2 regions of the Escherichia albertii genome follow, and region 1 is predicted to be linked to the other one. Evidence: predicted binding sites of a transcription regulator. Region 1 holds the regulator's gene; the other holds the start of a gene.
The links. Region 1 encodes PurR, which represses purine synthesis genes. Its sites were predicted from a motif close to CANGCAAACGTTTGCNTG; they were not measured.

Region 1 (4,932 bases):
ATCACTGATGGCAAATGCAACATTGCCTGATGCACTACGCTAATCAGTCCTGCGCAAATGAGGCGTTAACAGTGTATCCGGCGCAATAAATTGCATTTTATCAGTAACCTGTAACGCAGAAGGTACGCCTTCTGCGTTTTTGTTTTATTAACTGTTGGCAACACCAACTGCTTCGGGTCATTTTCTGGCTGACACAAACATCAGCAGTAACAAAACCATTAACTGAACGCTCGGTCATTTTGCTAACAAAGGAAAGAGGATGTGAGGGAACATAAGCTCCCTCGGGAGGAAATCAGTGCAGCGCGGCTGTCAGACCCACGGCCACGATCAAACCCAGAACGATAATAGTTGTTACCAGTGAAAATTTAAGGTCGGTGCTCATCAAGTTTTCTCCTTTCTTATTACCACACAAAAAGTGATATTACGCATTTTTACACACTGCGATGAAAAAATCTCCCGGCATTTATTATGATAAGTGCTTTTACCACTTCCCCTTTTCGTCAAGATCGGCCAAAATTCCACGCTTATACTATTTGCGTACTGGCCATTGACCCCTTTCTGACGCTCCGTGTCGTTTTTTCGGCGTACCGCAACATTTTTGTTGTGCGTAAGGTGTGTAAAGGCAAACGTTTACCTTGCGATTTTGCAGGAGCTGAAGTTAGGGTCTGGAGTGAAATGGAATGGCAACAATAAAAGATGTAGCGAAACGAGCAAACGTTTCCACTACAACTGTATCACACGTAATTAACAAAACACGTTTCGTCGCTGAAGAAACGCGCAATGCCGTGTGGGCAGCGATTAAAGAATTACACTATTCCCCTAGCGCGGTGGCGCGTAGCCTGAAGGTTAACCACACCAAGTCTATCGGTTTGCTGGCGACCAGCAGCGAAGCGGCCTATTTTGCCGAAATTATTGAAGCAGTTGAAAAAAATTGCTTCCAGAAAGGCTATACCCTGATTCTGGGTAATGCGTGGAACAATCTTGAGAAACAGCGTGCCTATCTGTCGATGATGGCGCAAAAACGCGTTGATGGCCTTCTGGTTATGTGTTCTGAGTATCCAGAACCGCTACTGGCAATGCTGGAAGAGTACCGTCATATTCCGATGGTGGTGATGGACTGGGGGGAAGCAAAAGCAGATTTTACCGATGCGGTCATCGATAACGCGTTTGAAGGCGGCTACATGGCTGGACGCTATCTGATTGAACGCGGCCATCGCGAAATCGGCGTTATTCCTGGCCCTCTGGAGCGCAACACCGGTGCTGGCCGTCTGGCTGGCTTTATGAAGGCAATGGAAGAAGCCATGATCAAGGTGCCGGAAAACTGGATTGTACAAGGTGACTTTGAGCCGGAATCCGGTTATCGCGCCATGCAGCAAATCCTGTCGCAATCACACCGCCCTACTGCCGTCTTCTGTGGTGGCGATATTATGGCGATGGGCGCACTCTGCGCCGCTGACGAAATGGGTCTGCGCGTGCCGCAGGATGTTTCGCTGATCGGTTATGATAATGTGCGCAACGCTCGTTATTTTACCCCGGCGTTGACTACTATCCATCAGCCGAAAGATTCACTGGGTGAAACGGCATTCAACATGCTGTTAGATCGTATCGTCAACAAACGCGAAGAACCGCAGTCCATTGAAGTTCATCCACGCCTTATTGAACGCCGCTCCGTAGCTGACGGCCCGTTCCGCGACTACCGTCGCTAATCGTTCACTACGGGAGCCTCTTCCGGTTCCCGTAGCCACTCCTTATTAAGAGTCTCGCTGTCCCCCAGATAGTCCAGCAGCCAGGTCAATGCTGGTGACATATCATTCTGCTGCCAGGTCAGACAACATGCCGAATCAGGGAATGGATTTTCCAGTTCCAGTGCTACCCATTTCTCCTCGTTAAGCCACGGTTTGGCGAAATGCGTCGGCACCATGCCAATACACAATCCAGCGGAAATACACGTTGCTGACGACTCCCAGTCAGGCACTACAAGTCTTTTTTGGTTATCCAGCAGCCAAGTAATACGTTTTGGCAACGTTCGTGAGGTGTCCTCGCGCACCAATGACGGCCAATTACGCAACGTATCATCGCTGAACGGCCCCGCCATAGACGCCAGTGGATGATGGCTGGCGACAACGCAACTCCAGCTTAACATCCCCATATCACGGAAGGCATAACGTCCTCCGACCGGAATCGCTCGTGTCGCGCCAATCGCCAGTTCGACACGCCCGTCGGAAAGCGCATCCCAGACGCCATTAAATACCTCCTGAAAAACCAGAAGCTCGACGTCATCAAAGTGGCGATAAAAATCAACGATCAACTGACGAGTACGCTCTGGCCTGACAATATTATCCACCGCGATGGCTAACTGTCCGCGCCAGCCGTTGGCAATTTGCTGACATTGCTGGCGGGTGATCTGCATTTTTTTGACAACAGAACGCCCCTCTTTTAAAAACCACGCTCCGGCAGCGGTCAATTCCACATCACGGTGACGGCGCTCAAAAAGCGGCACCGCCAGCCACTCCTCCAGTTGACGCACGGTATAGCTGACAGCGGAAGGAACGCGATGCAACTCCTGGGCTGCAGCGCTAAAACTGCCATTTCGCGCTACCGCATCAACAACTTCGAGAGAATATTCTGACCACATAGTTTGCCTGCAAAATTTTTGAAACCAGTCATCAAATATTACCGTTTCACAACAGGAATTTCACTCCCTACACTTTGCGGCGGTGTTTAATTGAAGAATTTAGAGAATATACATGCAACCTGGGAAAAGATTTTTAGTCTGGCTGGCGGGTTTGAGCGTACTCGGTTTTCTGGCAACCGATATGTATCTGCCCGCTTTTGCCGCCATTCAGGCCGATCTGCAAACGCCTGCGTCTGCCGTCAGTGCCAGCCTTAGTCTGTTCCTTGCTGGTTTCGCCGCTGCCCAGCTTCTATGGGGGCCGCTCTCTGACCGTTATGGTCGTAAGCCCGTGTTACTAATCGGTTTAACGATTTTTGCTCTGGGTAGTTTAGGCATGCTGTGGGTAGAAAACGCCGCCACTCTGCTGGTATTGCGTTTTGTACAGGCTGTTGGGGTCTGTGCCGCGGCAGTTATCTGGCAAGCATTGGTGACGGACTACTATCCTTCACAAAAAGTGAATCGCATTTTTGCAACCATCATGCCGCTGGTTGGGCTTTCTCCTGCTCTGGCGCCCCTGTTAGGTAGCTGGTTGTTGGTTCATTTCTCCTGGCAGGCCATTTTCGCCACCCTGTTTGCCATTACCGTGGTGCTGATTTTGCCTATTTTCTGGCTTAAACCCACCACGAAAACGCGTAATGATAGCCAGGATTCACTGACCTTTACCGATCTGCTACGTTCTAAAATCTATCGTGGAAACGTGCTGATTTATGCAGCCTGTTCAGCCAGTTTTTTTGCGTGGCTAACCGGTTCTCCGTTCATTCTTAGCGAGATGGGCTACAGCCCGGCGGTCATTGGTTTAAGTTATGTCCCGCAAACTATCGCGTTTCTGATTGGTGGTTATGGCTGTCGTGCAGCATTGCAGAAATGGCAAGGCAAGCAACTGTTACCATGGCTGTTGGTACTGTTTGCTGTCAGTGTTGTGGCAACCTGGGCTGCTGGCTTCATTAGCCATGTTTCACTGGCCGAAATTCTGATCCCATTCTGTGTGATGGCTGTTGCCAATGGCGCGATCTACCCGATTGTTGTCGCCCAGGCGCTGCGTCCCTTCCCACATGCAACTGGACGCGCCGCAGCACTGCAAAATACGCTGCAACTGGGACTGTGCTTCCTCGCAAGTCTGGTGGTTTCCTGGCTTATTAGCGTCAGTACGCCGTTATTTACCACCACCAGCGTGATGTTAGCAACGGTGGCCCTGGTTGGCCTGGGCTATATGATGCAACGTCGCGAAGAACCTGACTGTCAGCCTCATGGCAGCACCGAAGCTGCTCATAGCGAATCGCATTGATCTATATCGATATCTTTATGATTAGGCTGCTAACAAAATTTTGTTGTATGATTGAAATTAGCGGCCTATACTAAATTCCGGTTGTTAAGATTACGATAAATATTATGTTTTTACGGGGACAGGAGTGTTCCCGACTCACTATGGATGGTCATTTCGGCAAGGGTTCCTCCTTTCCCTCTGTTCTACGTCGGATTATAGACTCGCGGTTTTTTTCTGCGGGATTTCTCACAAAGCCAAAAAAGCGTCTACGCTGTTTTAAGGTTCTGATCACCGACCAGTGATGGAGAAACTATGAGTTCATCGTGTATAGAAGAAGTCAGTGTACCGGATGACAACTGGTATCGTATCGCCAACGAATTACTCAGCCGTGCAGGCATTGCGATTAACGGCCCTGCCCCGGCAGATATTCGTGTTAAAAACCCCGATTTTTTTAAACGCGTTCTGCAGGAAGGTTCGCTGGGGTTAGGCGAAAGTTATATGGATGGCTGGTGGGAATGTGACCGACTGGATATGTTTTTTAGCAAGGTCTTACGCGCAGGTCTCGAAAACCAACTCCCTCATCATTTCAAGGACACATTGCGCATCGCTGCCGCGCGTCTCTTCAATCTACAAAGTAAAAAACGTGCCTGGATAGTCGGTAAAGAGCATTACGATCTTGGCAATGATTTATTCAGCCGTATGCTGGACCCCTTCATGCAGTATTCCTGCGCTTACTGGAAAGATGCCGATAATCTGGAATCTGCCCAGCAAGCGAAGCTCAAAATGATCTGTGAAAAGTTACAGTTAAAACCGGGCATGCGTGTGCTGGATATTGGCTGTGGCTGGGGCGGACTGGCGCACTATATGGCGTCCAAATATGACGTGAGCGTGGTTGGCGTCACGATTTCTGCTGAACAGCAGAAAATGGCCCAGGAGCGCTGCAAAGGTCTGGATGTCACCATTTTGCTGCAAGATTATCGTGATCTGAACGATC
Region 2 (4,932 bases), 510 kb from region 1:
TAGAAAGTGCTCATCTTTTATTTCCCGGGAGGGGAAATGTCGCGCGTGTCGCAGGCGAGGAACCTGGGTAAATATTTCCTCCTCATTGATAACATGCTGGTTGTGTTGGGGTTCTTTGTTGTCTTCCCGCTGATCTCTATCCGCTTCGTGGATCAAATGGGTTGGGCCGCCGTCATGGTCGGTATTGCCCTCGGCCTGCGTCAGTTTATTCAGCAAGGTCTGGGTATTTTCGGCGGCGCTATCGCCGACCGTTTTGGTGCAAAACCAATGATTGTTACTGGTATGCTGATGCGTGCCGCCGGATTCGCCACGATGGGGATCGCCCACGAACCCTGGCTGCTGTGGTTTTCCTGCTTTCTCTCGGGCCTTGGCGGCACGTTGTTTGATCCCCCTCGTTCAGCGCTGGTGGTCAAACTGATCCGCCCAGAGCAACGCGGTCGTTTTTTCTCCCTGTTGATGATGCAAGACAGTGCTGGTGCGGTCATTGGTGCCTTGTTGGGCAGTTGGTTGTTGCAATATGACTTTCGTCTGGTCTGCGCCACAGGGGCGATTTTGTTTGTACTGTGTGCGGCATTTAACGCCTGGTTATTACCCGCCTGGAAACTCTCCACCGTGCGCACACCGGTCCGTGAAGGGATGGCGTGCGTAATGCGCGATAAACGTTTTGTTACCTATGTCCTGACGCTGGCGGGCTACTATATGCTGGCCGTTCAGGTGATGTTAATGCTGCCGATTATGGTTAACGACGTCGCCGGAGCGCCTTCTGCTGTTAAATGGATGTATGCTATTGAAGCATGTCTGTCGTTAACGTTGCTCTACCCTATCGCCCGCTGGAGCGAAAAACGTTTTCGCCTGGAGCACCGACTGATGGCCGGGCTACTGGTAATGTCGTTAAGCATGATGCCAGTCGGCATGGTCAGCAGCCTGCAACAACTCTTCACCCTGATTTGCCTGTTTTATATCGGATCGATCATTGCCGAACCTGCACGTGAAACCCTTAGCGCCTCACTGGCTGATGCCCGGGCACGCGGTAGCTATATGGGATTTAGTCGTCTGGGGCTGGCAATTGGCGGCGCTATCGGTTATATCGGCGGCGGTTGGTTATTTGATCTGGGAAAATCGGCGCAACAGCCGGAACTACCGTGGATGATGTTGGGCATCATTGGCATCATCACTTTTCTTGCGCTGGGTTGGCAATTTAGCCAAAAACGCGCCGCGCGTCGGTTACTGGAACGCGATGCCTGAAAAATACCGTCAAACAAGCGTCATTCAATTTGCTATCATCAATAGCGATGTCATCCTGACCAGTCTGGCGCGGACTGTCTCAGTTTTAAGTTTTTTCTGCTGGCGGGATTAACGCTGGTAGCACATGCTGCGTTGTGTCAGGATATTGACGCAGATTTCATGTCGAGGATTACCATGAACAAATTTTTATTTGCCGCTGCACTCATCATCAGCGGCCTGCTCGTTGGCTGTAATCAACTCACCCAGTACACCATTAGTGAACAAGAAATTAACCAGTCGCTTGAGAAACATAATCAGTTTTCAAAAGATATTGGTTTGCCCGGCGTGGCGGATGTACATATCGTCCTGACGAACCTGGCCAGTCAGATTGGGCGCGAAGAACCGAACAAGATTACTCTAACCGGGGATGCCAATCTGAATATGAACTCTCTGTTCGGCAGCCAGAAAGCAACCATGAAACTGAAGCTGAAAGCACTGCCTGTGTTTGATAAAGAAAAAGGCGCTATCTTCCTGAAAGAGATGGAAGTGGTCAGCTCAGCGGTACAACCGGAGAAAATGCAGACGGTGATGCAAACGCTGCTTCCCTATTTAAATCAGGCATTACGCAACTACTTTAACCAGCAACCAGCTTACATCCTGCGCGAAGATGGCAGCAAAGGTGAAGCAATGGCGAAAAAACTGGCGAAAGGTATTGAGGTGAAACCAGGCGAGATAGTCATTCCATTCACTGATTAATCACGAGGGCGCATTCGCGCCCTTTATTTTTCGTGCAAAGGAAAACGTTTCCGCTTATCCTTTGTGTCCGGCAAAAACATCCCTTCAGCCGGAGCATAGAGATTAATGACAGCACCATCCCAGGTATTAAAGATCCGCCGCCCAGACGACTGGCACCTTCACCTCCGCGATGGCGACATGTTAAAAACTGTCGTGCCATATACCAGCCAAACCTATGGTCGGGCCATCATAATGCCCAATTTGGCTCCGCCCGTAACGACCGTTGAGGCTGCCGTGGCATATCGCCAGCGTATCCTTGACGCCGTACCTGCCGGGCACAATTTCACCCCGCTGATGACCTGTTATTTAACCGATTCGCTGGATCCTAATGAGCTGGAGCGTGGATTTAACGAAGGCGTGTTCACCGCTGCAAAACTTTACCCGGCAAACGCAACCACCAACTCCAGCCACGGTGTGACATCGGTTGACGCAATTATGCCGGTACTTGAGCGCATGGAAAAAATCGGTATGCCGCTACTGGTGCATGGTGAAGTGACACATGCAGATATCGACATTTTTGATCGTGAAGCGCGCTTTATTGAAAGCGTGATGGAACCGCTGCGCCAGCGTCTGACCGCGCTGAAAGTCGTTTTTGAGCACATCACCACCAAAGACGCTGCCGACTATGTTCGTGACGGAAATGAACGACTGGCTGCTACCATCACTCCCCAGCATCTGATGTTTAACCGTAACCATATGCTGGTTGGCGGCGTGCGTCCTCACCTGTACTGCCTGCCGATTCTCAAACGAAACGTGCATCAGCAAGCACTGCGTGAACTGGTCGCCAGTGGTTTTGAACGCGTGTTTCTCGGTACCGATTCTGCGCCGCATGCGCGTCATCGCAAAGAGAGTAGCTGCGGCTGTGCGGGCTGTTTTAATGCGCCTACGGCGCTGAGCAGTTACGCCACCGTCTTTGAAGAGATGAATGCGCTGCAACACTTTGAAGCATTTTGCTCCTTAAACGGGCCGAAATTCTACGGGCTGCCGATCAATGAGTCATTTATTGAACTGGTACGCGAAGAGCAACAAGTTGTTGAGAGTATTGCCCTGACGGATGACACACTGGTGCCTTTCCTGGCTGGGGAAACGGTACGCTGGTCTGTTAAGCAATAAAATATATAGCTGCCTGTTGTCTTTAGGTTATTTTACCTGTATAAATAACCAGTATATTCAACAGGGGGCTATTATGCGAATTGAAGTCACCATAGCGAAAACATCGCCACTACCCACTGGAGCCATTGATGCTCTGGCGGGTGAACTTTCTCGCCGTATTCAATATGCGTTTCCAGACGATGACACTCACGTTTCGGTACGTTATGCGGCGGCGAATAACTTATCAGTTATTGGCGCGGTAAAAGAAGATAAACAGCGCATTAGCGAAATTCTACAAGAAACGTGGGAAAGCGCCGATGATTGGTTTGTCAGCGAATAATATGCAGTGATGTTTGTTTTGCCGGGTCGCCCCGGCTTTTTTATTTTACTTAATAGCGACGTGTACAAAATGCCTACACTTCCTCAAAATAATTGCACAATATGCTAAAAAAATATGAATGACATGCTGTTTTATTGTTCATATAAATCTTAAAGGCAAAAAATTATCTTCTTCCCCCTTTAAAAATTCGGTGAATACCCTTACTTATTGGTATACTGAAGTTGCTTCAGATAAAAACGCATTGAACCTCGAATAACGTTGTCTAGTAACACGAATTAGGGGGCCATGATGGAAAAAAATAATGAAGTCATTCAGACTCATCCGCTCGTTGGGTGGGACATCAGCACCGTTGATAGCTATGATGCGCTGATGTTGCGTTTGCACTACCAGACCCCAAATAAATCCGAGCAGGAAGGGACTGAAGTTGGTCAAACGCTCTGGTTAACCACTGATGTTGCCAGACAATTTATTTCAATATTAGAAGCAGGAATCGCCAAAATTGAATCTGGTGATTTCCAGGTAAACGAGTATCGGCGTCATTAACATGACATGACCATCCACCCTAAAGGCACCTGAACGGTGCCTTTATCATTTCTGTGTTGTATATCTGCATTCAGTTAATTACTCTGCTTAAACCATGAGAGCAGAGAGAAAAAAATGAAATACGATCTCATCATTATTGGCAGCGGTTCTGTAGGCGCCGCCGCCGGGTATTATGCCACCCAGGCTGGTTTGAAAGTGCTGATGACCGATGCCCATATGCCGCCACATCAACACGGCAGTCACCATGGTGATACGCGATTAATTCGCCATGCTTATGGTGAGGGAGAAAAGTATGTCCCGCTGGTTCTTCGCGCACAAATCTTGTGGGATGAGCTCTCCCGTCACAACGAAGATGATCCCATTTTTGTTCGTTCCGGCGTTATCAACCTTGGCCCAGCCGATTCCAAATTTCTCGCTAATGTCGCCCACAGCGCCGAACAGTGGCAACTCAACGTTGAAAAACTGGATGCGCAAGCCATTATGTCCCGTTGGCCGGAAATACGCGTCCCGGATAATTACATCGGCTTATTTGAGGCTGATTCCGGCTTTTTGCGCAGTGAACTGGCGATAAAAACCTGGATCAAGCTGGCGAATGAAGCAGGTTGCGCGCAACTGTTTAACTGCCCGGTCACCGCAATTCGTCATGACGACAACGGCGTCACGATTGAAACGCCTGACGGCGAGTATCAGGCGAAGAAAGCGGTTGTTTGCGCGGGAACATGGGTGAAAGACCTGCTGCCTGAACTACCTGTACAGCCGGTACGTAAAGTGTTCGCCTGGTACCAGGCTGATGGTCGTTATAGCGTAAAAAATAAATTCCCGGCCTTTACCGGTGAACTACCCAATGGTGATCAATACTACGGTTTTCCTGCCGAAAACGATGCCCTGAAGATTGGTAAACATAACGGCGGTCAATTGATCCACTCCCCAGATGAACG

Region 2: the regulator PurR is predicted to act here: its motif matches at 2,018-2,035, upstream of pyrC (dihydroorotase).

The regions. Positions count from the first base shown of each region.
Region 1 covers NZ_CP117568.1:696,238-701,169, forward strand. The annotation lists gene sodB (superoxide dismutase [Fe]) at 1-1, shown strand, start outside; gene cydH (cytochrome bd-I accessory subunit CydH) at 293-382, opposite strand; gene purR (HTH-type transcriptional repressor PurR) at 681-1,706, shown strand; gene punR (DNA-binding transcriptional activator PunR) at 1,703-2,635, opposite strand; gene punC (purine nucleoside transporter PunC) at 2,748-3,959, shown strand; gene cfa (cyclopropane fatty acyl phospholipid synthase) at 4,251-4,932, shown strand, end outside.
Region 2 covers NZ_CP117568.1:184,652-189,583, reverse strand. The annotation lists gene mdtH (multidrug efflux MFS transporter MdtH) at 37-1,245, shown strand; gene PS053_RS00890 (lipoprotein) at 1,420-1,980, shown strand; gene pyrC (dihydroorotase) at 2,086-3,132, shown strand; gene dinI (DNA damage-inducible protein I) at 3,206-3,451, shown strand; gene bssS (biofilm formation regulator BssS) at 3,740-3,994, shown strand; gene solA (N-methyl-L-tryptophan oxidase) at 4,109-4,932, shown strand, end outside.